Regions from separate parts of the Actinoplanes sp. 13 genome, predicted to be linked through region 2. Evidence: riboswitches for the same ligand, from Rfam matches in the RefSeq annotation. Region 2 holds a riboswitch; each other region holds the start of a gene.
What was found. Region 2 has a riboswitch for cyclic di-AMP ahead of AC0NH5_RS40135 (C40 family peptidase). Riboswitches for the same ligand answer to the same signal wherever they lie in the genome.
Positions count from the first base shown of each region.

Region 1: linked by a shared signal. The riboswitch ahead of AC0NH5_RS27590 (transglycosylase family protein) and the one ahead of AC0NH5_RS40135 (C40 family peptidase) in region 2 are both predicted to bind cyclic di-AMP.
Region 3: linked by a shared signal. The riboswitch ahead of AC0NH5_RS33780 (transglycosylase family protein) and the one ahead of AC0NH5_RS40135 (C40 family peptidase) in region 2 are both predicted to bind cyclic di-AMP.

Region 1 covers NZ_JBVYOQ010000016.1:142,697-152,041, reverse strand. The annotation lists gene AC0NH5_RS27630 (zinc-dependent alcohol dehydrogenase) at 1-688, shown strand, start outside; gene AC0NH5_RS27625 (Gfo/Idh/MocA family protein) at 669-1,772, shown strand; gene AC0NH5_RS27620 (radical SAM protein) at 1,769-2,767, opposite strand; gene AC0NH5_RS27615 (aspartate/glutamate racemase family protein) at 3,103-3,738, opposite strand; gene AC0NH5_RS27610 (DNA glycosylase AlkZ-like family protein) at 3,767-4,861, opposite strand; gene AC0NH5_RS27605 (GNAT family N-acetyltransferase) at 5,002-5,610, opposite strand; gene AC0NH5_RS27600 (hypothetical protein) at 5,773-5,913, shown strand; gene AC0NH5_RS27595 (saccharopine dehydrogenase family protein) at 6,011-7,243, opposite strand; cyclic di-AMP (ydaO/yuaA leader) riboswitch at 7,437-7,600, shown strand; gene AC0NH5_RS27590 (transglycosylase family protein) at 7,585-8,166, shown strand; gene AC0NH5_RS27585 (YybH family protein) at 8,223-8,588, opposite strand; gene AC0NH5_RS27580 (LysR family transcriptional regulator) at 8,659-9,345, shown strand, end outside.
Region 2 covers NZ_JBVYOQ010000041.1:43,523-52,867, reverse strand. The annotation lists partial or broken gene AC0NH5_RS40160 (MFS transporter) at 1-85, shown strand, start outside; gene AC0NH5_RS40155 (LacI family DNA-binding transcriptional regulator) at 212-1,225, opposite strand; gene AC0NH5_RS40150 (glycoside hydrolase family 6 protein) at 1,511-2,476, shown strand; gene AC0NH5_RS40145 (hypothetical protein) at 2,477-2,749, opposite strand; gene AC0NH5_RS40140 (sensor domain-containing phosphodiesterase) at 2,924-4,324, opposite strand; cyclic di-AMP (ydaO/yuaA leader) riboswitch at 4,696-4,820, shown strand; gene AC0NH5_RS40135 (C40 family peptidase) at 4,827-5,390, shown strand; gene AC0NH5_RS40130 (L,D-transpeptidase family protein) at 5,458-6,285, opposite strand; gene AC0NH5_RS40125 (DUF2269 domain-containing protein) at 6,396-6,914, opposite strand; gene AC0NH5_RS40120 (hypothetical protein) at 6,911-7,075, opposite strand; gene AC0NH5_RS40115 (TetR/AcrR family transcriptional regulator) at 7,178-7,780, shown strand; gene AC0NH5_RS40110 (substrate-binding domain-containing protein) at 7,799-8,107, opposite strand; gene AC0NH5_RS40105 (hypothetical protein) at 8,230-8,355, shown strand; gene AC0NH5_RS40100 (heavy metal translocating P-type ATPase) at 8,415-9,345, opposite strand, start outside.
Region 3 covers NZ_JBVYOQ010000025.1:100,959-110,303, reverse strand. The annotation lists gene AC0NH5_RS33800 (M20/M25/M40 family metallo-hydrolase) at 1-988, opposite strand, end outside; gene AC0NH5_RS33795 (GNAT family N-acetyltransferase) at 1,085-1,759, shown strand; gene AC0NH5_RS33790 (MurR/RpiR family transcriptional regulator) at 1,756-2,370, shown strand; gene menC (o-succinylbenzoate synthase) at 2,367-3,473, shown strand; cyclic di-AMP (ydaO/yuaA leader) riboswitch at 3,625-3,802, shown strand; gene AC0NH5_RS33780 (transglycosylase family protein) at 3,801-4,349, shown strand; gene AC0NH5_RS33775 (alpha/beta fold hydrolase) at 4,417-5,244, opposite strand; gene AC0NH5_RS33770 (transaminase) at 5,257-6,621, opposite strand; gene AC0NH5_RS33765 (beta-propeller fold lactonase family protein) at 6,645-9,345, opposite strand, start outside.

The DNA.
Region 1 (9,345 bases), on a different contig from region 2:
CGAACGCGCGCTGTTCGCCTCGGACTCGGCGTCGACCGGCTGGATGGGCGCCGACCTCGGCGGCGTCAAGTCCGGCGACGTGGTGGCGGTCTGGGGCGCCGGCGCGGTCGGTCAGATGGCCGCCCGGGCCGCGGTCCTGCTCGGCGCCGACCGGGTGATCGTCATCGACCGCCTGGACAACCGTCTCCAGCAGGTCGAGAAGCACATCGGCGCGGAGACGCTGAACTACGAGCGCACCGACGTCGCCGCCGAACTGCGCGAGCTCAGCGGCGGCCGGGGACCGGACGTCTGCATCGAGGCGGTCGGCATGGAGGCGCACTCGCCCGGGCCCCAGTTCGGATATGACCAGCTCAAGCAGCAGCTGCGGCTGCAGACCGACCGGCCCGTCGCGGTCCGCGACGCCATCCACGCCTGCCGCAAGGGCGGCTCCGTGTTCGTGCTCGGCGTCTTCGCCGGCTTCGTGGACAAGTTCCCGCTCGGCGCGCTGATGAACAAGGGCCTCACCGTGCGGGGTGCGCAGATGCACGGCCAGCGGTACATCCCGATGCTGCTGGAGCGGATGGCCCGCGACGAATTGACCACCGAACACCTGGCCACGCACGTGATGCCGCTCGACGAGGCGCCGGAGGGGTATCGCATCTTCAAGGAGAAGGAGGATGGTTGCGTGCGTGCCGTCTTCACACCCTGACCCCCTGGGCGTAGCTGTCGTCGGGTTCGGCTGGATGGGCCGGGTGCACACCCAGTCGTACGTGCGGCTGCCCCACCATTTTCCCGGCATCGCCCGGCCCGCCCTGATCGCGGTGGCCGATGACGTCCCGGGGCGGGCCGCTTCGGCGGCCTCGCTCCACGGGTTCACCTCGTCGGTCACCGACTGGCGTGAGCTGGTCGGCGACCCGCGGATCGATGCGGTGAGCATCACGGCGCCGAACTTTTTGCACCGCGAGATGGGCAGCGCGTTCGCGGCGGCCGGCAAACACATCTGGATCGAGAAACCGGTCGGGTCGAGCGCGGCGGACGCACGGGCGATCGCCGGGCCCGGGCAGGTGTGCGTCGGGTTCAACTACCGGCATGCGCCGGCCGTGGCGAAGGCCGCGCAGCTGCTGCGCGAGGGAGCCGTCGGGCGGATCACCCACGCCCGGTTCAGCTGGCTCAGCGACTATGCCGCCTCCCCGGACATCGCACTGAGCTGGCGTTTCTCGCGTTCGCGAGGCGGCAACGGCGTGCTAGGCGACCTGGGGGCGCACGCCGTCGACATGGTCCGGCACCTGCTCGGCGAGATCACCGCGGTGGTCGCGGCCGAGACGGCGACCTTCATCCCGTCGCGGTCGCGCCCGCTCGGGGCGACCACCGGACATGCGCTCGGCGGCGGAGAACCAGGGCCGGTGGAGAATGAGGACTGGTTCGTGGCGCTGCTGCGCACCGGATCGGGCGTGCGGGTGACTGTCGAGGCCAGCCGGGTCGCGGTGGGGTCGCAGAACGAATACGGGTTCACGATCCACGGGACGCAGGGGGTGTTGAGCTGGGACTTCCGCCGGATGGGGGAGTTGCGGCTGGGGGACTCGACGGTGTTCGCGGGGCCGGGGGACGGGGAGTTCGCGGCGTTCCAGCCGGGCGCGGGGATCGCGATGAGCTACGACGACCTCAAGGTGATCGAGGCAGCGCAGTTCCTGCGGTCGATCACCTCCGGGACGGTGACCGGCGCGGCCACCCTGGCGGACGCCGTCCGGGCCTCGGAGGTCCTCGAAGCGATCGAGGAAGCGGCGGCCGGCTAGAACGTGTGGTGGTAGAGCGAACACCCCTTGCAGACCTCCGGCGGCTCGGCACTCGCCAGCCGGCGGCGGAAATCCCGGTACGCCGGACCGCGCCAGATCTCCGGGAAACCCTCCTCGGACAGGTCGCCCAGCGACACCCGGTCGTCGCCCATCACCATGCAGCACGGCTGCACCCTGCCGGCGCTGGTGATGTACGCGGCGTCCCAGGGCCACGTGCAGCCCCCGCCCGCCACCTCGGCTCCTTCGGTCAGACGGGGCAGCCTCACCCGTACCCCCAGATCCTTGGCGACCTTCGCCGCCTCGCCGAAGGCGGCGGTGGCCCGCTGCAGGTCGGCGCCGGTCCACAGCGCCTGATCCGCGGTGAACGCCCGGATCTCCTCGTAGCGGCCCGCCGGATCGGTGTCGTCGAAACTGTGTGAAAGATTCTGCACGCGCAACTCGTCGACACCGATCTCACCGAGCAGCCGGACCAGCGCGGGCAGCTCGGCGACGTTGTCACGCATCGCCACGAACACCACCCGGATCCACGGCGTCGCGCTGTTCGCCGCACGCTTGGCGCGGACCAGCCCGGCGAGGTTCGCGACCACGGTGTCGAAGCGGGCGCCGTCCCGGATCATCTCGTAGGCCCGCGCGCTCGCCCCGTCCAGCGACACGTGCAGCCAATCCACCCGGCTCGCCACCAGCTCCTCGGCCCGCCGCCGGTTCAGCAGCGTCGCATTGGTGTTGAAACCGACCCGGATGTCGCGCCGCACCGCCGCCGCGATCATCTCCGGCAGATGCGGTGACAGCATCGGCTCGCCCAGCCCCTGCAGGGTGAGCTGCCGCAACGGCACGTCGGCCACCAGCCGGTGGAACATCTCCGGCGGCATCGCGCCGGCCAGCTTGTTGACCGGCGGGCGATAGCGCACCAGGCACATCGTGCAGCGCAGATTGCACGCGGAGGTCACCTCCACCTGGAGGTGCGCGGGAAGCGGCGGATCCAGCTCTACCGGCATCCGGCGGGCATGCCCAACATCGAGGAACAGAAACCCGCTGGCGGTACGACCTTCGTCAGGCCCCTTCGCCGGGTTTGTTCGCGCCGTCCGCTCCCGCCCCGTTCTCCCCGTCGGCTTCGTTCTGTTCTCGTCCGCGGTTCCCGTCGCCTTCTCCGGAGGAGAGGCCCGGTCGCCTCCCCTCGATGGCATCCGGGCCCCTCCCGTCGGGGCGACACCCCCGTGCTTCGGGTGTCGTGTCGTTGGGGGACACGGATAGGTGGCGAGTGGGGCCGGAAAGGTTGCCCCGAACCCAAAAGTTTTTCTCCGGCCGGTCCCGCCGCCCGCCGGGCAGGTGTTCAGGCGGCGAGTGCGGCCTCGACCGCGGACCTCGGGCTGGTCAACACCGCGACGTCCTCGATCAGCTCCGCGGCCGGCGCCATGCTCGCCTGCGCCAGCACGACGACGTCGACGTCCGGCGCCAGTTTCGCTGCCTGCACGGCGATGTCCGCGTAGTAGCGCTCGAACTCGCCCGCCTCGAAATGCCGCCACGCGCTCGCCAACACCGCCGCTGTGAGCACCACCGGAACGCCGGCACGGTCCGCGCTCGCACGCAGCAACTCCAGTGTCGGCTCCAGCGTGGACTCCGTGGTGACCAGCACGCCGACGCGCCCACCGGCAGCGACCGCAGCCTCCGCCATCGGCCGGTCCGCGCGCAGCACCGGCACACCGAGCGCCGGGGCAGACTCCTCCGCCACGGCCCCGATCGTCGAGCAGGTGCACACGATCACCCTGGCACCGCCGGCGACGAGCTCGCTGAGCCGGTCGTGGACGCGTGCGGCCAGCCCCGCGGTCAGACCCGCGGCGCGCGCGTCGGCCAGCAGTTGTTCGTCGACCAGGTGCCGCGCCGCCCGCTCCGGGGCCAGCTCCTCCACCAGCCGCCCGAACGTCGTGACATGCACCTCGGCCGTGTGCAGAAACCCGATCGTCGCCACGCCGCAGTCTGGCACACCGTGCCGCTGATCACTCGAACGTCACGACGGCCTCCGGAACCTCTCGGGCGCGAGCCACCTCGGCGGCCTCGGCCTCGACGCGCCGGCGCTGGGCGGCGCTCAACGAGTCGAAGGTCGTCACGGTCAGATCCACTCGTTTCCGCCCGGCCATGCGCGCCCGCCACACCCCGGCGAACTCGCCGTCGACCAGCAGCACGCCAGGATTGCCCAGCGACCGCCACACCTGTTTCTGCCGCTCCCGGTCCGGCAGCAACACCGCCCGATCGCGGGCCTGCAGCAATGGGTCCATGGCCGGCAGCCAGCGCACACCCCGCGGGACAGCGGCGGCCTCCACCTCGGCGACCGCGGATTCGGGAAGCCAGGCTATCCGCCCGTCGACCCGCACCTCGGTCAGCGAAGCCGGCCACACCTTCCGGATCTCCGCGGTCGAACTGCCCAGATAACCCGCCACCTCGGCCGGGGAGGCCGGCCCGAGGAACCGCAGATAGGTCTCGATCAGCCGGTCGACGCCCGCGTTCTCCGCCGGGATCGCCGGTGCATCCGGCAGCGGGCCGAGCAGTGCGTCCCGCCCGCGGGACAGCACCTCCACCCCGCCCGCCAGACCGGCGTGCTGCCACACGTTGCCGGCGATGTGCCGCGCCCCGCAGCCCCGGCAGTCGTAGGTCAACTCGGCGGGCACCCGCCGGCTCACCTCGGTGCTCGCCGCACCGCGCGGCATCGGCGCGGTCACCACCTCGCGGAACGCTTCGGCCGTCACGGTGAACGCACGGATGCCGAGCGGCACCCCGTCGGGGATCTGGGCACTGTTGATGCGGGCTCGGGCGTCGGCCTCGGAGACCGGCCACAGCTGCCGGACCAGGGCGGGAACGTCGGACCGCCGGTGCAGATGCGGAGCACCGCGGGCGGCCCAGACGGTGATCAGGCGGTCGTCGGTGAAGGCCGCGCTGGTGCGTGCGGCGAGGGCGACGTGGGCGGAGCCCGGCGAATATTCCTGGATTCCCAGGTCGAGCACCGGAAGGTCGGCGGGCGGCGCACCCGAGCGATCGGCCAGCCCGAGGGCAGCGACCCGGTACGCCATTACCTGTGCCCGATCCACGCTGATCATCGGCACTCCTCCCGATGCGGCTCCAGTGCTTCTGTGCGGCTCGTGTGCTTCCGGAACAGTCCAAATGCATGTGGTGCGATTCAGGTGCTTCCAGAACAGTCCAAATGCACGTGGTGCGATTCAGGTGCTTCCGGAGCGGTTCAAGTGCGACGACCGTACCGCCGGGATGCGACATTTCTTCGCCGTTCCGGGCGGGTGCCGGATCTCCCGTCGACGTACTCCCAGGTCGCCAGCCGTGTCGGCCCGTACGGACCCTCCTGATGGATCATCGGCTCGCCGGTCAGCCAGTAACCGCACCGGCGCGCCACCAGGGTGCTGGCAGTGTTCGCCGGGTCGATGCGCAGCAGCAACCGGCGTAGTCGGAGAGTGCTGCACGCGTACCCGGAAAGCATTGACAAGGCGGCCGACGCGAGGCCGCGCCGCCGATGCGGGCGACCCACCAGATATCCCAGCTCCGCCTCGCGGAGGTCGTTGTCGACGCCGAAGAGCAGCACCTCGCCGAGTGGGCGCCCGCCGTCCTCGGTGATCGCGAGCTGGATGCGGCTGCCGTTCGTGCGGCCCTGGTAGGCGCGTTTCAGATAGGCCTGGCCGGACTCCGCGTCGAACGGTGACGGCATCGGCGTCCAGCGCGCGATCTCCGGCTCGTCGAGGAGCTCGACCAGGTCGGACAGGTCGTCGGATCGCCACTCGCGCAGCACGATGCCGGTTCCCGACAACCTCAGCGGGTAGGGCAGAGGGGCGGCGGTCACGTCAGAATCCTGCCCATATGGACGTGCTTGCGGCTAGTGGGGATGCGCTGAACGGTTGTTGCCGCCAGCCGGTCCAAAGGCCGATTTCGCTCTTGAGCAGCCGCGTTTTCCCAGCGGCTGGAGGGCTTTGCCGTCTTTGCCGGATCTTCGTGCCTGGCCGGTATGACGTTCCTCAGCGAGCCGGAGGTGCGAGCGCTCGTCGACGGGCTCGAGGTTCTGCACTGGGATGAGGAGGACGCGCCCGGACCGGCCAGCAGCGGGCCGAAGCACTGGCACGTCTTCCACGTCATCGCCCGCCGGTGACCCCAGCGACTCGCAAGCCCGTGCCGCGCAGCGTCTCGCAAGCCTGTGCCGCGCAGCGTCTTGCGCGCCGCCCGGTGACCTCGCGCGCCGGTGATTCTCAGGCGCTGAGCCGCCGGGCGGTGATCTCCATTCCGGCTGCCCGCAGGCGGTCCACCAGCGCGTCTCCGATACCCGTGGCCGGTGTCAGCACGCCGCCTCCGAAAGCCGGCAGCCGATTCCGGTCGAGAACCAGCGCCAGCGCCGACTCGCCGAGCATGATCGCGGTCGCTGCGTACCCCGGGTCTCCTTTCGCCCGGAAGCGTGCCGTGTAGCGCGACCCGTCCGTCGTGGTGGTGAAGATGTCCATGGTGAAGCGCCCGTTCTGCTGGGTCTGCTCGCTCGGGCCCGAACCCGGTTTCGGCAGCACGCGGTCCAGCACGAACCGGGTCGGCGGCAGCGCCCAGCCGAGGATCAGGCCGCTCATCGCCAGCTTGGTGGCGTGGGCGACGAGCGCGGAGCCGACCCGCAGCACCTCGCGGTAGCGGAACCGGCGGCCGTACGCCCAGCCCTGCAGGGCGTTGCTGCGCCGCACCACACGGGTGTTGTAGGACGCCATGACGAACGGCGCGAGGTGCCCGCGCACGCTCGGATCCACCTCGGACGGGGCGAGAGTCAGCATGTCCGGCTGCCGGCCCAGATCCGGTTCCGTGGCCCGGTCGGGACTCAGCGAGTACGGGCTGGCGCCGATCTTGCGCAGTCGCTGGTCCTTCTTCATGACGTCGACCTGGTGGCGCATCGAGTCGATCGTGCCGCCGCTCACCCCTCCCCGCATGCTCGTCACCACCAGCGTGGTGTCCGTCAGTTCCCCCGCGTTCTCGGCCTGCACCTGCTGATGCAGCACGTACACCCCGATGTCGGACGGGATCGAATCGAAACCGCACGAATGCACGATCCGTGCCCCGGTGCGCTTCGCGATCTCATGGTTCTCGTCGATGCTGTTCCGTGCGAACAGGACCTCGCCGGTCAGGTCCACGTAGTCGGTGCCCGCTTCGGCGCAGGCGTGCGCCAGAGTCCGGCCGTACTTCGCGTAAGGGCCGACAGTGGTGATGACCACCCGCGTGCGGCCGGCCATCGTGGCCAGCGCATCCACGTCGCCAGCATCCGCCACGATGATCGGCCAGTCCACACCGAGGCGTGAGCGAACCGCCTCGAGCTTCTCGGCTGAGCGCCCTGCCAGCGCGATCCGGACGCTGGCCGGGGCGTGGGCGGCGAGGTGCCGTGCCGTAAGGACACCCACGAAACCCGAGGCGCCGTAGACGATGACGTCGAGGTCACGCTGTTGATCGCTCATGAATGCCGATTGTGCACCGTCACCCCTACTCGCGGGTAGCTCTAAAGTTTGCCGAGTTAGACCCACAAGAGGGGATTTGAGCCGTTAATTTGGGATCACAAGGTCACCTATCCCCGTGTAAAGGCTTGGCCGGCGTCGTCGGCCGGTGACCACCGTAGGCAGTCCGCAGTGGCGGACACCGTGGCCGGAACGCCGAGTCCAGCCGCCGACCACGGTCGAGAGAAAACACAAGGCATGGAGCGGGGGACCCAAGAGTTCCTCGGCGCTGATGCGCCTCGGGGTGAAGCCGCGTCCTCGCGGCCGGGCACCTCTGCCCGAACCCGACAGCTGACCTCGCAGGCGTGGAGGACAAGTTCATGATGCAGATCAAAAAGCGGGTTCGTCATGCCCTCGGCGTCGTTGCCGTCGGGCTTGCCGGGGCTGGAGCCGTCGTGATGCTCGAAGCCCCCGCCGCCGCCACACCGTCCCCGCGTTTCAGCGTCAACTGGGACGCGATCGCCCACTGCGAGTCCGGTGGGAACTGGAGAATCAACACCGGCAACGGCTATTACGGTGGCCTCCAGTTCAGTCGCGGAACGTGGCGAGCTTACGGAGGCACGCAGTACGCGAGGACCGCCAATCTGGCCACCAGGGCCGAACAGATCACGATCGCCGAACGCGTACTGCGCGGCCAGGGCATCGGCGCCTGGCCGCACTGCGGGAAACGCCACGCATACAAGCCGCAGCGTGCGTCCACCGTGCGGCGGTCGTCACCCACCGCGAGCGGCAACACCCGCGTTCACGTGGTGCGCCCCGGCGACACCCTCGCGGGCATCGCCAACCGGTATGACGTTCCCGGGGGCTGGCGTGCCCTGTACCGGGCGAATCAGGGTGTGCTGGACAGTCCGCATCGTCTGTACGCAGGTCAGCGGATTTCTCTCTGACTTCGGGTCGGCCTGCGGGGCGTCGTCCCACCCCGCAGGCCGGCGCGCCTGCCGCATCACCGCTGCGGCTGGACGAACTCCGGCTGATCGAGCACCCGCAGCCAGCTCCCGTCCGGCTGGCGTCGCGCCACCTGGGCCCGCGCCCCCGACCCGTCCTTCGGCGGCGTGGACGTCAACGCCAGGTCACCGCTGATCAGCGTGGGCAGCGGATCCTCCGGCTCAAGCTGCGGCATCTTCGGCAGCAGCTCATCCCACAGCTCCCGGATGGCCTGACGCCCTCGCGTCTGACTGCCCGGCGGAAAGGCCATCACGGCGTCCTCCTCGTAGAGAAGGGCGAGACCCTCGGCGTCTTTCGCGTTCGCACGCTCCACGAACAGCCGGGTCAGATCCTCAGGTTGCTTCGCCACATCACGATCGGTCATGTCTCCACCCTGCCGTCGGCGCAGTGAGAAGTCCAACGCATAGTTCTCATGGCATCTACAATCTTCGCTCATGGATCTGCGACAGTTGGAATACTTCATCGCAGTCGCCGAGACGGCCAACTTCACCCGCGCCGCCGAGCGCGTGCACATCACCCAGTCCGGGGTGAGCGCCCAGATCAAAGCCCTGGAACACGAGCTCGGCACCCGCCTCTTCGACCGCAGCGGCCGCACCGCGAGACTCACCCAGGCCGGCGAGGTCGCTCTCCGTCACGCGCGCGCCGCCCTCGACGCCGCCGCCGACCTCCGCGACGCGATCGACGACGTCAACGGCCTGATCCGCGGCCGTCTCACGATCGGCATGGTGATCGGCTGCGAGGTGGCACCCCTCTTCGACGCGCTCGCCGCCTTCCACCGGGACCACCCCGACATCGAACTTGAACTGGAGGAGGCGAACTCCGACACCCTGGTCGCCGGGGTGCGCTCCGGAAATCTCGACATCGCTCTGGTTGGCCTCGCCGGTAAGCCCCCGGAGCATCTGGCGGCCCAGGTGATCGCCACAGAACGCCTGGTCGCCCTCACTCCACCAGACACCGAGGCGGCGCGCCGGGGGCGATTGGCGGTGACTGGGCTCTCCGCGTACCCCATCATTTCTTTGCCCGTGGGAACCGGCATCCGCAACGTTCTCGACCAGGCCCGCGCCGCGCTCGACATCAATCCGGCGGTCGCCCTCGTGGCCACCTCACCGGACACTGTCGCC
Region 2 (9,345 bases):
GGGCGTTCCCGCGGGCACCTGGCTGGGTGAGCGCGCCGGGTGGCGGGCGTCGTTCCTCGCGCCGGCCGGCCTCGGCGTGATCGTGCTGGCCGTGGTCGCCGGCACAGTGCTGATCGGCGCCCTGGTCAGCCTCGTGGCCCTGACCCTGGCGCTCGGCGAGCGCCTCGTGCCCGCGCCGGCCCGGCCGGGCGCTGGTGGGATCGTCCTGAGCTCAGGCGGAGCCGCGCCGCACCAGGCGGGTGGGCAGGATGATCGAGGTGGGCTCCTGCCCGGCGATCAGCCCGATCAGCATCCGGGCCATCTCCTTGCCGAGGGCCTGGATCGGCTGGTGGACCGTGGTGAGCGGCGGATCGGTCCGCTCGGCGATGCCCAGGTCGTCGAAGCCGACCACCGCCACGTCGGCCGGCACGGATCGGCCGGCCTCGCTCAGCACGCGCAGCGCTCCGGCCGCCATCTTGTCGCTCGCCGCGAAGACGGCGTCGAGGTCGGGGTGGGTGTCGAGCAGGGTTCGCATCGCCTCGGCGCCGCCGGCCTCGGTGAAGTCGGCCTCCACCGTGCCGTGTGGGGTGAGACCGGCGATGATCATCGCCTCCTGGTAACCGCGGTGGCGGGCCTTGCCGACCTCGGTCAGCATCTGGCCGGTGATGGTGGCGATCCGGGTCCGGCCGAGGGTGATCAGGTGCTCGGTGGCGCGCCGCGCGCCACCGAGGTTGTCGGAGTCGACGTACCACTGCGGCTCGAAATGCAACGGCCGGCCGCCGTAGACCGCGGGAAGGCCCGCCTCGCTCACGATGCCGGTCAGCGGATCGTCGCCGTGCAACGCCATCAGCATGATGCCGTCCACACCGCGGGTGTGCAGCAGGTTCGTCAGCCGGGACCGGCCCCGGCCGGAACTGGCCAGGCACAGCAGCAGGTGCAGGTCGGTGTCCTCGAGCGCCGCGGACACACCGACGATGACCTGCGCGAAGAACGGGTCGGCGAACAACTCGGGGTCGTCGTGGGAGACGGCGAGGGCGACGATCCCGGTCTGCCGGGTGGCCAGGGCACGAGCGGTGCGGTTGGGCAGGTAGCCCATCTCCTTGATCGCCTTCTCGACGGCGTCGCGGGTCGCCCGGCTGACGTGCGGCGCCTTGTTGATCACCCGGGACGCCGCGGAGCGGGACACACCGGCGCGCTCGGCCACCTCGTCGAGCGTGGGCTGCCGGCGAGGTGTCGTCGCTGCCATCTGGTTGCCGAGTCCTTCCTCGTCCGGCGCCGGGACAGGGCTGTGGCCGGCGGCGTGGCGATCAGCCGGCCGCGGCATCACTGGCGCTGATCGATGGTATTGCCTGGAAGCGGTCCCAGAAATGCTCAGTTTCAGGCGTCCAGGTAGGACGACCGCCCTGCGGCTCCCTTGACATCTGCTGGACACATGCCGACCATTGGATCGACATCTGCTGATGCTCTTTCTGGAAGCGCTTCCAGTCTACCGGCACCCACTGACCATCCCCCACGCTCAGGAGATCTGCCGATGAAACGAACCGTCCGTGCCCGGGTGTTCGCCGCGCTCTCGCTGGTGGTCCCGGCTGTCCTGATCGGGGCGCCCGCCGCCCACGCCAACCCGATCAGCCAGACCAGCGGCTTCTACGTCAATCCCCAGTCCAGCCCGGCGGCATGGGTGGCCGCCAACCCCGGTGACGGTCGTGCCGCCGCGATCCGGACCGCGATCGCGCAGAAGCCGATGGCCAGCTGGTTCGGCAACTGGAGCGGCGACATCGCGGGCGCGGTCAGCAGATATGTCGGGGCCGCCGACGCGGCGGACAAGCTCCCCCTGCTGGTCGCCTACAACATCCCCGGCCGGGACGCCTGTGGCGGCCACTCCGGCGGAGGCGCCGGCAGCGTCGCCGCGTACGACGCGTGGATCTCCTCCTTCGCCGCCGCCATCGGCAACCGGCCCGCCGTGGTGGTCCTCGAACCGGACTCGCTGGGCGACTTCAGCTGCATGAACCAGACGCAGATCAACGAGCGGGTGGGCATGCTCTCCCGGGCCACCAGCCAGTTCCGCTCGAAGGCGCCCAACACGTGGGCGTACCTCGACGCGGGCAACCCCGGCTGGATCGACGCCGCCACGATGGCGCAGCGGCTCAACACGGCCGGCGTCGGCAACGCGCGCGGCTTCGCGCTCAACGTGTCGAACTACTTCACCACCGGCGAGAACACCACGTTCGGCAACCGGGTCGCCACCGAGCTGCGGCGCTTCGGCCACAACAAGCCCTTCGTGATCGACACCAGCCGCAACAGCAACGGCTCGAACGGGCAGTGGTGCAACCCGGCCGGCCGCCGGATCGGCACGCCGACCCAGCTGGGCGGCGGCGCCGAGATGCTGCTGTGGCTCAAGACTCCGGGCGAGTCCGACGGCAACTGCGGGGTCGGCGGCGGATCCAGCGCCGGGCAGTTCCTGCCGGAGGTCGCCTACAAGATGATCTACGGGTACTGACTACAGGCGCAACGACTTGCCGATGGGCTCGACATCGAACGTGATCAAGCCGTGCTGAACCGCGGGGAGTCCGTCCACCACCGCGGCGGCCTCGTCCCGGGATTCGACGTCCAGGAACAGCACGAGACCGGGAACGTCACCCACCTTGAAGGCGTACAAGGTCACCACCCGATGGCGGATCAGCTCCCAGGCTCCCGACGAGACGCTGTTCTCGGCGAAGAACCTGGTGAGCTGTTCCGGGCCGACGCCCTGCGCGGGACGTGAGTTCGCCATGTATCGCATGGTTCCTCCAACTCCGCCACGAGGGCGTCGGGTAAGCGCCTGACCCCCGGGTGGGGCCGCCGTCCACGCACCCATGGTCGCCGGCCCGGCCGCGGCGTGTCGTCACCCGCCACGCATGAGCCGAGGCCGACGGCGGGTGCCCACGGCGTCGACATCTCCGCCGCCTCACACTCCGGCGGAGATGTCGACGCCCGTCAGCGCGGGGTTGGGGTCGGCCGCGGGCCGGGCGAGGTAGTAACCCTGCGCGTGGCTGATCCGGTTCTCGGTGAGCACCGCCAGCTCAGCGGACGTCTCCACGCCCTCGGCGACCACCGTCATGCCGAGGGAGGCCCCGAAGTTGGCCATCGCGCCGATCAACGCGAACCTCGCCGGGTCCGCGTCGCTGTCGGCCACGATGCTGCGGTCCAGCTTGATGATGTCGGGACGCAGCCGCAGGATGTGCTGCATCGAGGCGTAACCGGCGCCCGCGTCGTCGACGGCCAGCCGCACCCCCATGGCCCGGACCGTGCGCAACGCGTCCTCCAGGACCGCGTAATCGCTGATCGCGGCGTGCTCCGTCACCTCGATCACCACCCGGCGGGCGCCCTCGCCGAGAGCGGCGAGCAGGCCCGGGAGACGATCGTCGAGCAGCGTCTGCGCCGACAGGTTGACCGCGAGATAGGCCTGCGCCGGCAGCTCCGGCAGGCGCCGCCAGGCCAGCTCGACGGCACGCAGCTCCAGGTCGGCGCCGAGACCCACCTCCCATGCCTCGGCGAACCACACGTCCGGCGGCCGGTGCGGCTCGGCGCTGAACCGGGCGAGGGCCTCCATCCCGGCGATCTGCTGCCGGTCCAGGTCGGCGATCGGCTGCAGCACGACCTGCATCGCCTCGGGGTCACGCATCGCCTGCTCGATCCGGGTTCGCGCGGTCTCGTACCGCTGGCGCCGCTCGGCATCGGCGACGTTCACCTTCGTCTCGGCCGTGACGTCGGCGGTGAAGCCGCGGTACGCCACCACCCGCCCACCGCTGTCGCGGACGGCTGTCACGGTGCTGCTCAGGTGTCGTACCGAACCGTCCTGATGTGTCGCCCGGGTGAGCCAATCCTGCCGGCCCGCGTCGTCGGCGCCGCGGACCTCGCCGGCCTCGTCGATCACCTCCAGCACGCCGCGCCCGAGGAACTCCCCGGCGGGACGGCCCAGCAGGACGTCCACACCGTCACTGGCGTAGGTCAGCCGCATGGCCGCGTCGGTCTGCCAGACCCACCCGTGCGCGGTGTCGACGGCATCCGCGAACGCTTCCGCGGCCGCACGGGCCCGCGCCGCGAGCAGACGCTGGAGCCGCACCAGCCGAACGGTGGCCATCGCCGCGAGCGGTAGCCAGGCCACACCGATCAGCCCCAGCCATTCGTCCGGCTCCGGCGGCCCGCCCTCGCGAATGCTGTCCCACCAGTCCCACACGTACGAGACCAGGGAGATCAGCATGCTGGTCGACAACACCGCCACCGCGAACGAGACCACCCGGCGGGCGTGCAGCATCAGCGCCGCGGTGTCCTTCCCCGCGCCGTCGGCCGGCGTGTTGAACCTCATACCGGCCTCATCGGCGACCGGCGGAGGCGGATGAGGACTCGGCGCACCGGGCACCTCGGGGCCCGCGCCTTTCGTATGTTCTGCTTCACAGCGAAATGTCACCGCACGTGGCCCCACCAATCCCGTGCGCAACTGAACTCTTCGCGACGCCCTTCCAAAACGGACACCACCCTCTTGTTCGGTTACGCTGAGTGAGGTCCGAGCGGGGGCGATCAAGCTCAGATGTTGGCTATCAAGGGTGTGCGGCGGGCACACGCTCACCGCTCGTGACGATCCGGACCACGCCGAGCCCTGCCCCGGTCCGACGACACGAACCTGCGCGATCACCATCAGGCAGACGGGGGCAGGGACGGGGGAACCATTTCCGGTCCTCGAACGGCAGGCCGCATGCTGGCGGCCGGCCGGAGGACCTCGGGGTGAAGCCGCTACCCGCGGCCGGGCAATCCTTCCCGCCCGAACCCGACAGCTAACCTCGCAGGCGTGCCGGAGGGATTCCTTCACCGTGCACGAAAGCAACTCGAGCCGGCGCCCGCGCAAGCTGAGCACCGGCGCCATCGCCCTGTCCGTCGGTCTCGGCCTGTTCGCCGGTGGACTGGGCGCCCCGCAAGCCTCGTCGGCAGCCGTGGCGATCGCCCCGGCCCGGGCACTGACGCAGACCACTGTCTCCGTCAACCGCCCGGTGGCAGCCAAGAAGGTCGCCGTGAAGGCGAAGGCGGCCGGCCAGCGCGTCATCGCCGAAGCCGCCAAGCACAAGGGCAAGCGGTACAAGTACGGCGCGTCGGGACCGAAGCGTTTCGACTGCTCCGGCTACACCATGTACGTCTACAAGAAGGCTGTGGGCAAGAAGCTGCCGCACAAGGCCAATCTGCAGCAGCGGTACGGCAAGGCCGTCAAGAAGTCCAAGGCGCGGGCCGGCGACCTGATCGTCATCCGTAGCGGCTCGCGCGGTACCCACGCGGGCATCTACGCCGGTGGCGGCAAGATGTGGTCGGCGCCGCGCACCGGCAAGACGGTGACCAAGCACAAGATCTGGAGCCGGAACTACGTCGTTCGGCGTCTGGCCTGATCGGCGGCGGGTACGGCCGGGCGGCATCTCACGCCCGGCCGTACCCGTTCTGCCACAAGGGCAGCGCTCAGGTGCCTGGCCGCCGGCCGAAGGTGCGCACCGTCGTGCCCAGGCTCAACAGGTCGTACATGGCGACGGCGTCGCGATGCAGCAGGTTCACGCAGCCGTGCGATCCGCGCCGGGCGTCGTGCAGATAGCTCGTCGTCTCATGGAAGCCGATCCCGCCGACGAACCGCTGCCAGTACGGCAGCCACACCGCGTACGGGTCGGACCACTCCCGCTTCGCCCGCTTGTTGATCCGGTAGGTGCCCGCCGGGGTGGCGTGCCCCCGGTAACCGGACCGGATGACGGTCGGCCCGGCCACCACGCTCGTGCCCCGCAGGACCCACACCGTCTGCAGGGTCAGGTCGACACAGGCGGTGACCTCCCCCGCCGGACGGCATCGGCGCCGTCGATCCGGCGTGGAGCTCGCGGTGATCCGGCGGGCCACGTCGGCGGTCGTCGCGTCGGCCTGCCCGCCGGCCGGCCGGATCCCGAAGCGGCGCTGGAAGGCCCGGATCGCGGCGCAGTCCGCGGGCGACTGCCGGCCGTCGACGGTCACCGGCCCGTAGGCACCCAGGCTGCTGAGGTCTTCCTCGATGTCACGCTGCCACCGCCCGGTGGCGCACCCCGTGCTCGACGGCGCGGCGGCCGGCGCCTGCGTGCCCTCCGAAGACGGCTCCACCGGCGGGGCGGTGACGACCCTGATGAACGGCGTGCCCGTCATGGCGGGGGCCGCCGCGGCCGGAGCGGCCGTCGCTTCCACGCCGATCAGGTCGGCAGCGCCGGTGGCGGTCGCCAGGCCGACCACCGCCACGACGCTCGCCAGCAGTGCTACAGCGCCGGATACGGCCATCAACGACTCCCGCGGTCTCGAACACTGCCGACCTCCGTGGGATCGGCCGGCTCCGCCGGTGGTTGCGCTGATCACCGGGAGTAGTTCCGGTGCGAATGCCCGTCGAGCGATCAGCGCCCGCGCTGGGCCGACCCGGTGCGCGTCACCTGCCGGTACCCCCAGGGGGTTGTTCCGCGCGGCTTGTAGACCGAGAGCACAAGGGCGACCAGCAGCAACACGGCAGCCGCCGCGGCGTGCAGAGCCGGTGACAGCGACCGCGGCACCGCATCTTCTCCACCGGCCGCTCGCGACAGGTCGGCCAGCGCCGTCAGGGTGCCCAGGTAGAGCACCAGCACCCCGACGGCGAACACGTTGAGCAGCAGCTTGATCAGGACCCAGTAGTGGCGGGTCAGACCCCACGACGTCGCCAGCGACTGGATGACCCCGGTGACCAGGGCCGCGACACTGAACGGCAGCAGAACCGCCCGGGCCAGCGGCTCCATCACCAGATTGACGCCGCCGGTCACGGCAGGATCGGTGGCCGTCACCGCGACCACTGCCAGAGCGAGCGAGGCCACGATCGCGCCGAGCCAGCCGACCGACGCGGCGATGTGCGCGACCAACAGGGCCCGGCGCAGTGCGGGCCTCACCGTCGGGCGCCGTACGACCCGGCGGCGGAAGGTCCATGCCGCCCGGGACCGTGACCGGTCAGCAGGAGCACCACCACGGCAGCCACGATGAGCGCCGCCACGACGGCGGTGATCTTCACCCAGCGTGGCACGGCGGGCTCGTCCGATGGGTGCTGGCTCATGGTGTCCTCCACGGCGCTGACGGCATGCAGACGATTTTGCGATACAAAGTGTCTACGCACAAGACAATCCGACGTAGTAAGGGCCACGCGTATTGTCGACGGGTGCCGAAGTTGTGGAACGACACCGTCGAGGAGCACCGGCGCACCGTGCACGCGGCCATCCTGGACACCACGGCCGCGCTGGTGTCCGAGCGCGGCATGGCCGCGGTCACGATGTCGGAGATCGCGCAGCGCACCGGCATCGGCCGGGCCACGCTGTACAAGTACTTCAAGGACGTCCAGGCGATCATGGTCGCCTGGCACGAACGCCAGGTCGGCGAGCACCTGCGGCAGCTCGGCGCCACGGTCGCCGGATGCACCGACGCCGGGGAGCGGCTGCACTCGGTCCTGACCGTCTACGCCGAGCTGTCCGGCACCGGTCGTGACCATGCCGCGCACGGTGCGGTGCCGCTGCACCGCGCGCCCCACATGCTTGCGGCACAACGCCAGGTGCACGGGTTGGTCACCGAGGTGATCGAGGCCGCCGCGGCGGCCGGGCTGGTACGGACCGACGTACCCGCCGCCGAATTGGCCACGTACTGCCTGCACGCGCTGACCGCGGCGGCCGCGTTCCCGTCACCCTCGGCCCGTGATCGGCTGGTGGCGGTCACGATCGCCGGGCTGCGGCCCTCGCCCGGCCGGGGGGAACCCATCGCTGTCGGCTGACCGGGGGCGGGGCTCCGGTCAGCGGGTGCTGTCGCGGGCCACCAGGTGGGCAGTCGGGGCCTGATAGACAGCGGGGGCGGCGCCGGCCATCGCGTCGAGCAGGGCCCGGGCCGCCAGCTCACCGATGCGGCCGACGTCGTGGCTCATCGCGGACAGCGGCGGCACGAACTTCAGGCCGCGCGCGGTGGCCTCGGCCTCGATGCCCTCGCGGCGCAGCTGGGTGTGCACGAACGACATCGGGCCGCTGATGTGCACGATCACCTGGTGTCCGCGCTCGGCCAGGAACCGGATCACCTCCCGGGCGAAGCCGGCGTCGTCGGTCCCCACCGTCGGCAGGCCGGACGCCGGAGCCCGCCTCGCGCAGCGTGGTCCACGCCGGCGGCGCCTGCCGGCCGAACTCGGCGACGAACCGCGGCAGCGTCTCCAGGTAACAGCGCGGTCGAGATGACGTGAAGCGACTGACCGCGTACGCCGCCAGGGTGCCGACCGCGACCGTGCCGGTCAGCGAGACCACCAGGATGATCGTGGTGTTGACGAAGTTGGCGAGGTTGAGCCAGTTCCGGGGCGGGTTCTGACCACCCGCTGTGTGAAGTTCGGGTGCGGTCCGCACCCGAACTTCACACACTGGTGGCCGCTAGTGGGCTGCCGGGGTCAGCTGGACGCGGCGAAGCAGTTGGGCGTTGGCCGCCACCACGATGGTGGAGGCGCTCATCAGCACCGCTCCGACCGCCGGGCTCAGCGTGACCCCGGCCCAGGCCAGCACCCCGGCGGCGAGCGGGATCGCGATCACGTTGTAGCCGGCTGCCCAGGCCAGGTTCTGAACCATCTTGCGGTAGGTGGCGCGCGACAACCGGATCACCCCGGTCACCGCGCGCGGGTCCGACGAGGCCAGGACGACGCCGGCCGACTCGATCGCGACGTCGGTGCCCGCGCCGATGGCCAGGCCGACGTCGGCGCGGGCCAGCGCCGGAGCGTCGTTGACGCCGTCGCCGACCATCGCCACCCGCAGTCCGCGAGCCTGCAGATCGGCGACCGCCCGGTCCTTGTCGGCGGGCAGCACCTCGGCGAACACCTCGTCCACGCCGGCGCGGAACCCGAGGTCGGCGGCGACCGCCTCGGCCACCGGCCGGGCATCCCCGGTGATCATCACAATCTTCGCGATGCCGGTACGGCGTAGCTGCTCGACCGCCTGCCGAGCCTCGGGCCGCACCTCATCCTCCAGCGCGAAACCACCCAGCACCCGCGCCGCGCCACCGGTGTCGAGGCGCAGCAGGTGCAGGACGGCCGCACCGCGCCGCGACCACTGCTGCGCCTGCTCCTCGAGTTCCGCCGGGACCTCGGCGCCGAGCTCGCGGAGCAGCGCCGGGCCACCGACGGCGTACGTGACGTCGTCGACGACCGCCTGCACGCCGCGGCCGGTCAGCGACCGGAACCGGGTGGCCTCCGCCGGCCGGCCGCGGTCACGGGCGGCCGCGGTCAGTGCCCGGGCCAGCGGGTGCTCGCTGTCGGCCTCCACCGCACCGGCGAGGCGCAGCACCTCGTCGCCGGTGAACCCGTCGGCAGCC
Region 3 (9,345 bases), on a different contig from region 2:
CCGCCGCGACCCGCTTGACCCGTGCCAACAGGTCCGGCTCGCCCACCCGTCCCGGCGAGCCGGGCTCACCCGCGCGCCCCGGCGAGCCGAGCTCACCCGCGCGGCGCGATGAGCCGGGCTCATCCGACGGGCCCGGCTCATCCGGTGGGGCCGGTCGCCAGGTGGGCCGGTGGGACAGCAGCTCAGCGGTGATCCGGGCGCGGGTCCGCACCGGCGTCAGCGAGTCCAGCGCCCCGAGGACCGCCCGCTCGTCGGCCGGGTCCAGGAACCGCAGCCCGAGGTCGGCGTGTGCCGCCCCGGCGACCACGTTGGTGCGGCCGCCTCCCGCGACGGTGCCGGTGTTGAGCAGCACCGGCCGGCCGGCGACCACCTCGCGGATCCGGATCAGCTGGTCGACCAGCTCGTCGATGGCGTTCACCCCGGCGTCCGGGTCGAGCGCCGCGTGCGCCTCGATGCCGGTGACCGAGATCCGCGCCCGGGCGCTGCCGCGTCGCCCGGTCTTCAGGTCGCCGCCGGGGTGCGGCGGCTCGAGGCCGAGCACCGCCCGGGCCCGGCGTGCCTCGGAGCGCACCAGCTCGCCGGCGGTCGGCGAGCCGATCTCCTCGTCCGCCACCACGAGGACCCGGATCTCGGGGTGCGGCCGGTCCGCGATCCGGGTGACCGCTTCGAGCAGCGCCACCAGACCGGCTTTCGTGTCATAGACGCCGGGCCCGCGGATCACGTCGCCGTCGACCGTCCAGGGCATCCCGGTCAGCGTCCCGGCCGGCCAGACGGTGTCGTAGTGGCTGAGCAGCAGCACCGGCTCGCCGGCGTCGTCGCGGGCGGGCAGGCTCCAGATCAGATGGTCGCCGGTGGGGTGTGGCTCGCGCGCGGTGGCGAACCCGGCCCGCGCGGCGTCGGCCTCGAGCACCTCGGCGAGCGCGGCCAGGCGGGTGGTGTCCCCGGTCGGCGACTCCAGGAGGGTGTACCGGCGCAGGGAGTCAAGCATATGCGAACGCTAAGTTCCGCCAGATGCGTTGTCAACGAGCGTCGATCGCGCCACGATGGCAGTCTTACGAGCGCTATCTTGGATCGAGGTGCTGTGATGCCGCTGGTGCGTGACCTGGACGGCCTCGCTGAGTGGACGGCCGCCTCCGCCCTCTACCGCTCGGTCTTCGGATATACCGCCCCGGAGTGGGGGCTGAGCCCGCGCCTGCTGGCCGCGCTCGGCGAGAACTCCGGCACGGTGCTCGGCGCCTTCGACGGCGGCGGCGAGCTCATCGGCTTCTGCTACGGCTTCTGCGCGGTCGAGCACGGCGAGGTCTACCACTACAGCCAGGCCGCGGTGGTCGCCCCCGGCGCGCAGGGCACGGGCGTCGGGCGCCTGCTCAAGACGGCCCAGGCCGCGGCGGCGCGCCGCACGGGTGCGGGGTCGATGCGGTGGACCTTCGATCCGTACGCGCTGCGCAACGCCCATTTCAACTTCACTGTGCTCGGGGCGACCGGAATCAAGTTTTTGCCCGACTTCTACGGGGAGGCCGGCACCGACCGGGTGCTCGTCACGTGGGATCTGACGGGCGCGTGCTCAGGTCGTACCACCGCGGTTCAAGAAGTGACCACGACGGCCGGTGCCGGGACCGCCGCGCCGGACCCGGCAGATCGCGCCCGGCTGCGACAGCAGCTGATCGACCGCTTCGCCGCCGGCGGCAGGCTGACCGCCGTGCGACGGTCGCCGGAGGTTGCCGACCGGGTGGTCTACGCGTTCGAGGGAGTCCGATGACGAGCCCGTTCGAGCGGTTCGACCGCAACGTGCAGCGCCGCTCCGCGCGGGTGCTCAAGCAGCGGGTCCTGGAGCAGCAGCGTGCCTCGTTCGACAAGGCGCTGGCCCGGGCGGCCGAGCAGGACGCGATCGAGCGCGCGGCGGCGCTGATCGTGTCGGCGCGGCGGCGGTATCTGCTGGGTTCGGGCAAGTCGCTCGGCTACGCGTCGCTGCTCGCGGCGGATCTCAGCGCCGGGCTGTCCGGGGTGCATCTCGTCGACGGGGTGGCGCTGCGCCCGCTGGACGTGCTCAGCGACATCCGGCAGGGTGACCTGCTGATCGCCGTGTCGATGCAGCGGTACGCGCGGGAGACCGTGGACGTGGCGGCGGCGTACGCACGGCACGGCGGCGCCCTGGTTCTGATCACGGACGCCGAGGACTCGCCGTTGGCCGGCGGGGCCGCGGCGGTGATCGTGACCGGGACCGAGACCGCCTCCTACGCGAGCTCGCCGACATCGGTGGTGCTTGCGCTGCACCTGCTCGCCACCCTCACCATCGCCAGCTCCAAGGGGGCCGGTCGCCGACTGCGTGAGCGTGACGCGCTCGCGGGGGAGTTGGGGCTCTACACATGATCCGCATCGAGCACGTCGAGCTGCGCCGAGTGCGGCTCCCGCTCGTCCATCAGTTCCGGACCAGCTCGCACGCCAAGCGGGAGCTGGAGCACATCCTGGTGGTGCTGCGGGACTCGCAGGGGTCAGCCGGCTGGGGGGAGATCGCCTCGCCGAGCGGGCCGTTCTACTCGGCGGAGACGGTGGAGAGCTGCTGGGCGGTCGCGCGGTCGTTCCTGGCGCCGCTGGTGCTCGGGACGTCCTGGTCGCACCCGGCGGAGCTGGCGGCCGTGCTGGCGAAGGTCCGGGGCAACCAGTTCGCACGGGCCGGGTTCGACATGGCGGCCTGGGCGCTGTGGTCGGCGCGCGAGGGGGTGCCGCTGGCCCGGGCGCTCGGGGGCACCCGCACCCGGGTGGCGGCGGGCGTGTCCCTGGGCATCGAGCCGACCATCGATGATCTGCTCGCCCAGGTCGCTGCGCGCGTGGCGGAGGGCTATCGGCGCGTCAAGCTGAAGATCGCCCCGGGTTGGGACGTGGAACCGGTCCGCGCGGTCCGATCCGCTTTTCCGTCCGTGCCTGTGCACGTCGATGCGAATGGAGCCTATCGCGCTTCTGATTTCGCCGTCTTTCGTGAATTGGACCACTGCGGACTGCTGATGATCGAGCAGCCTTTCGCGCCGCGTGACTTTGTGACGCATGCCGCATTGCAGAAAACGGTGGACACGCCGATCTGCCTGGACGAGTCCCTCGAAGAGGTGGACGACGTGGTCACCGCGCTGCGGCTCGCAGCCGGCCGGATCCTGAATCTGAAGGTCTCCCGGATGGGTGGGCTCACCGCGGCGGTCCGCGCTCATGACCTCGCCCACTCGGAGGGTGTCCCGGTGTGGTGCGGCGGGATGCACGAGTTCGGCATCGGCCGGGCCGCGAACGTCGCCCTCAGTGCCCTGCCCGGCTTCACTCTTCCGTCCGACGTGTCCGGTTCTGATAAGTATTACGCCCGTGATGTCACCACGCGGCCGATTGTCTGTGTGGATGGTTTCGTCGACGTTCCGGCGGAGGCGGGGCTCGGCCGGGAGGCGGATCTGGAGTTCCTCTCGGCGCATACCGTCGATCACCTGAAGCTGTGAATCCGGCTTCTCGGGAATAAGCCGTTTTGCCCGGTGCTAACAAGATCAAAGCGGGCAAATATTGAGAAGGAAGTCACTATCCCGGGTGTAAAACTTGGCTTTCGGCGGCCCGACGTGGTTACCGTCGTGCCGTCCCGCAATGGCGGGCACCGTGGACGGACCGCCGAATCCCGCCGCCGGCCACGGACACGAAACTCAGGCGGGAGCGGGGGACCCAAGTTTTTCGGCGCGTGAATTGTCCGCGTCTCGGGGTGAAGCCGTATTTTTCCACGGCCGGGCCACTCTGCCCGAACCCGACAGCTCACCTCGTAGGCGTGGAGGAAATCCATGTCTCGTATCGGTAGACGAACGCGCCTTGCCCTCGGTCTGGCGACCGTGGCCGTGACCGGAGCGGGCGTCCTGCTCGGCCCGGCACCGGCCTCCGCGGCCCGCCAGGTCAACTGGGACGTTGTCGCCAAGTGTGAGTCCGGCGGCAGGTGGCACATCAACACCGGCAACGGGTATTACGGCGGCCTGCAGTTCAGCCGCAGCACCTGGCTGGCCAACGGTGGCGGCAAGTACGCCCCGACCGCCAACCGGGCCACCAAGGCCGAGCAGATCAAGGTCGCGAACAAGCTCTACAAGAAGCGGGGCCTCAAGCCCTGGCCGACGTGCGGCAAGAAGTCCGGCGTCTACAAGGCCACGAAGGCCGCGAAGAAGAAGGCCGTGGTCAAGCCCAGCGGCAAGGTCTACGTGGTCCGCTCGGGTGACACGCTCGCCTCGATCGCCAAGAAGTACAAGGTCAAGGGCGGTTGGCGGACGCTGTACCGGCTGAACACCGACCGGCTCGACAGCCCGAGCCTGATCTTCAAGGGTCAGCGCCTGCGCCTGGCCTGACCGTTCCCGCCCAGATCAGTGTGTGAAGTTCGGGCTCGAATCGAGCCCGAACTTCACACACCTGACGTCAAGCGCGGGCCAGCCACTCCAGGGCCGGGACCGCCTCGGTAGCCAGCACCGAGATGTGGCCGGCGCCGGCGACGATCCGCAACTCCGCCCCGGGGATGCGGTCGGCCAGCCAGCTGCTGTGCGAGCTCGGCACCACCGCGTCGGCGCCGCCGTGCACCAGCCGGACCGGCGCGGTGATCGTGGCCGGGTCGAAGCCCCACGGTCCGGCGTTCGCGAGGTCGTCGTCGATCAGCGGGGCCGGGCCGCCCGCCGTCGCGGGCTCCACCACGCTGCCGAACCAGCCCCAGTCGCCCTCCAGGGCCGTCCAGTCGTCCGGGGTGAAATCGGGTTCGCCGTCGCCCCCCGCCGCGTGGGCCTCCTTGGCCGCGCGCCCGGCGGCGGCCGCGCCCAGCGACGCCAGACCGGCGGGGCCCATGCCGGCGAACCAGTCGAGGCCGGTCGCGCCGAACGGGGCCAGACCGGAGATGCTGACCGCCGCAGTGACCCGGCCGGGCAGCAGCGCCGCGCAGGCGAGGGCGTGCGGGCCGCCGCTGGAATGGCCGAGCACGGCGAACTGCCGCACGCCGAGCCGGTCGGCGACGGCGGCCGCCAACCCGGCGGCGGAGGCCATGTCGCGGCCGGGCGCAGCCGTGGAGCCGCCGTAACCGGGCCTGTCGTACGAGATGAACCGCACCCCGAGCCGCCGCGCCGCCTCGAACAGCGGGCGCGGCGGGACACCGACGTTGGGTGTGCCGTGATGCCACATGACCACCCGGTCGCCGTCGCCCCACCCGTACGCGTGCAGGATCCGCCCGTCCGCGGTGCTGACGTCAGTCTCGGTGATCACCCGGAGACCGTCTCACGTCAGCTCGCGCAGCGCCGCCCCGAAGACCTCGTGGTGCCGGGCCACGTCGGCAGCCGAGGTGTCCGGGCACATCAGCGCCATGTTGTGGAACGGGGTGAGCAGAACGCCCCGGTTGGCCAGGTAGACGTGCAGGAAATCCTCCAGCTCGGGGTCCGCGATCGCCGCCGACTCGGTGCCGGTGCGCGGGGCGGGACTGGTGAACCGGTATTCGACGCGGGCGCCGAGACGGCTCACGGACCACGGTAGGTCGTACCCCGCAATGATCTTCTCCAGACCGTCGGCGAAGGCCGATGCCGTCTCGATCATCGTGGCGAACGCGGCGTCGGTGAGCACGTCCTGCAAGGTGGCCCGCGTCGCGGCCATCGACACCGGATTGCCGGCCAGCGTGCCGCCGACCCCGCCCATGTCCACCAGGTCGAGATCGCCGCGCCCGCTGAGCGCGTCCGCGAGCTGGGCGCTCAGGCCGTACGCCCCGACGGGCACGCCGCCACCGATCGCCTTGCCGATCGTCACCACGTCCGGATCCAGGCCCCAGAACGCGGTGGCGCCGCCCGGGCCCGCCGAGAACGTGTGCGTCTCGTCGTTGATCAGGTACGTCCCGTACCGCCGGGTCAGCTCCCGCACCCCGGCCAGATATCCGTCCTCCGGCAGCACGATGCCGATGTTGGTCAGCGCCGGCTCCATCAGCACCGCCGCCACGTCACCGTGCGCCAGCTCCCGCTCCAGCATCGCCAGATCGTTGAACTCGGCGACCCGGCTGGTCACGGTCACGTCGACCGGGGCACCGACGTTGCCCTCGCGACTCTGCCCGAGCCCGTCCGGGCCGACGACGATCAGCGACTCGTCCACCGAACCGTGATAGCAGTAACTGTTCACCAGGATCTTCGGCCGGCCGGTGACCGCGCGCAGCAGCCGGATCGCCCACCGGTTCGCGTCCGTCGCGGTCAGCGCGAAACTCCACGACGGCAACCCGAACCGGCGGGCCAGCTCGGCGCCGGCGATCGCGGCGTCCTCGGTCGGCAGCATCGTGCTCAGACCGCCCAGCTCACCGAGGCGGCGGGTCACCGCGGCCACCACCGGCGCGGGGGAATGGCCGGCCATCGCGCCGGTGTCGCCCAGGCAGAAGTCCACGTACTCGTGGCCGTCGACGTCGGTGATCCGGTTGCCGCGGGCCCGGTCCAGATAGATCGGGAAGCCGGCCGCGGTCTTGTTCATCCACGTCATCGGTACCCGGCCGAACAGGTGGCCGGCCGCTTCGTAATGCGCCTTCGACCGCGGCCGCTCCTGGGCGAAGGTGGCCCGCTCCCGCGCGGCGAGCTTCTGCAGACGGGCGCGATCGACGCCGGAATCCGTTGCCATGGCGAGACGTTAGCAGGGAATTCTTACTCCGCGGTTGCTCGAAGAACGGTAACCGAACGGCCGCGACCATCAGTGACGTAAAGCCGCTTACCGTCCGGTGAGAGCGCGACGACCCGGGGACTGTCGCCGACACGGACCGTCGAGACCACCTTGCCGGCCCGTAGATCGATCACCGAGACGGTGTCCGAGCCCTCGTTCACCACGTACGCGTGCCGACCGTCCGTCGACGTGATCACCGCCTGCGGCTCACGGCCGACCGGGATCCGCTGCAACCGCCGCATGTCCGCGGTGTTGAAGACCTCCACCGTGTCGATGTCGTAGTTCGTGACGATCAGCGTCTTCCCGTCCGGGGTGACGGCGATGCTGTGCGGCGAACGCCCCACCTTGATGTTGCGGGTGACGACGCGGTCCGCGGTGTTGACGACCGAGACCTGACTGGACTCGTGGTTGGCGGTGTAGGCCACCTTCCCGTCCGGCGAGAACGTCACCCAGTGCGGGTTCGGCGGCACCGACATCCGGGCCGCCTCGGTCAGCGTCGCATCGTCGTAGATCTCCACCCGGGCGCCGTTGTGGATCGGCACCCAGATCTGCCCGTCCGGGGCCACCGCCGGCTCGAACGGCCGCGGACCGGTGCGGATCGTCTTCACCACCGACCGGTTCCGGGTGTCGATCACGGCGAGGCCGTTGCCGGTGAAGTTGCTCTCGAACATCGACACGTAGAGGCGGCCGCCGTCCGGGGAGACGGCCAGGAAACGGGGCGTGTTGGCGACCTTCACGACGGAGACGGCCTTAGACCGCAGGTCGACGAAGTGCACGTCCTTCGAGTTCTGGTCGGCGATGTAGGCGGTGCGGTTGTCGGGGGAGACGGCGACGCCCTCCGGCTCGCGGCCCAGCTTGATCGTGTCGACGACGGCGGGCCTGGCGATCGACGCGACCGCGGCGGCGGTGGTCGCGGCCGGAGGCGGCGGGTTGTCCGCCGCGGGCGGGACTGTGGCGGGGACGGACTGCTGCGGGGCGGCGTCGGGCGTGGGGGTGTCGTCGTCGCCGCCGAGGGCCAGGCGGGCGCCGATGTAGGTGCCGCCCGCCAGCAGCAGGACGACCAGCAGAATCGCGGCGATGCGGCCGGTGCGGCGGCGGCTGGGCGGGCCGGGATCGGGGTACGCCCCGGCTGCGTGCGGGGCCTCGCCCGGCGGGGTGCGGGGCCAGTCTGTGCTGCCGGGTTGCGACTGGGGCCAGTCGGCGTTGCCGGGCGTGGTCCGCGGCCAGTCGGCGTTGCCTGGCCTCGCCTGTTGCCACTCTGGGCTGCCGGGTGTCGTCGTCTGCGGCCACTCTGGGCTGCCGGGTGTCGTCTGCGGCCACTCTGGGCTGCCGGGTGTCGTCTGCGGCCACTCTGTGCCGCCGGGCTTCGTCTGGGGCCAGTCGGTGGCGGCGGGCCAGGCGGCGGCAGCGGGGGCGGTGGCGGCCGGCCAAGCCGGCTGCTGCGGTGAGGTGGGTTCGGCGGCCGGCGGCGTGGCCTGCCAGGGATCGACCGGGCCGCCGGACGTGGGCCACGGGTTGGTCTGCCCACCGGCGGCGGGCCACGAATTGGTCGGAGCGCCCGAAACCGGCCACGGGGTGGGCTGCGCGCCGGATGTGGGCCGGGCTTCGGTCTGCTCGCCCGGGGTGGGCGGGGCTTCCGGTTGCTCCCCCGCGGTGCGGGAGGACCACGGGTCGGCGGGGGCACCGGAGGTCGGCGCCGGGCCGGACCGGGCGCCGGAGGTCGGGATGGCGCTCTGCCAGGGCGTGTCCGCGGGCGGGCGGCCCGCGCTGGGCCCGGTGCCGGACAGGGCACCACTGGTCCACGGGTCGGCCGGCGTGGCGGAGCCCGGCCACGGGCTGCCCGACGTCGGCGCCGGACCGGCCGCGGGGGAGTGCGCCGGACCAGCCTCGGGGGAGTGCGCCGGACCGGCACCCGGGAAGTGCGCCGGACCGGCCTCCGGAACCGCCGGGATGCTCGCGGCCGGCGGAGCCGCCGGCTCTTCCGGTGCCGGCGAGCTCTCCTCCACCGGTGGTGTCCGCTGCGCGGGAGGCACGGCAGGCCAGGAGCCGATCGGACGACCCGGCGCCGACGGCACGCCGGAGACCGGCGGGACGCCGAAGGCCGGTGGAACGCCGAAGACCGGTGGAACGCCGGGAGTCGGGGGCGTGCCGGGATTCCCCGGCGCACTGCCGGAGACCGGCGTAGCACTGCCACCGGACGTCGGCCCGGGGCCCGCCGGGGGAGAACCCATTCCGGCGGGCGGGACGTCGGCGTCCGATCCCGACGGCAGGCGGTGCCGCGAATCCGGTCCGTGCTCCACGCGGTCGGGCGTCGTACTCCACGGGTTTCCGGAAGCACCGGCAGCCGGCGGCCAGCCCGGTGCCGCCGCTGTCCCGGCAGCCAGACCTCCGGCTGCGCCGGCCGCGGCGGCAGTCGACGGCCAAGGGCCGGCGGGTTCCGGCGTCTCACCGGGCCACAGGTCCGAGGACTCGGCCGGCTGATCCTCGACCGGTTGGCGCTGCCCCGGAACCGCGGGCCTGCCCGAAGCGACCGACTCCTGCACTGCGGACGCGTAACTTCCCGCATGCTCGTCGACCGCTTCAGGCGGTGTTTCACTGTCTCCAGGAGCCACCGGCGAAAGCGCGGTGGACGGCATGTTCGGCCCGGCCTCCACCGGGTGGGCCTCCGCAGGGCGGGCCTCCGTC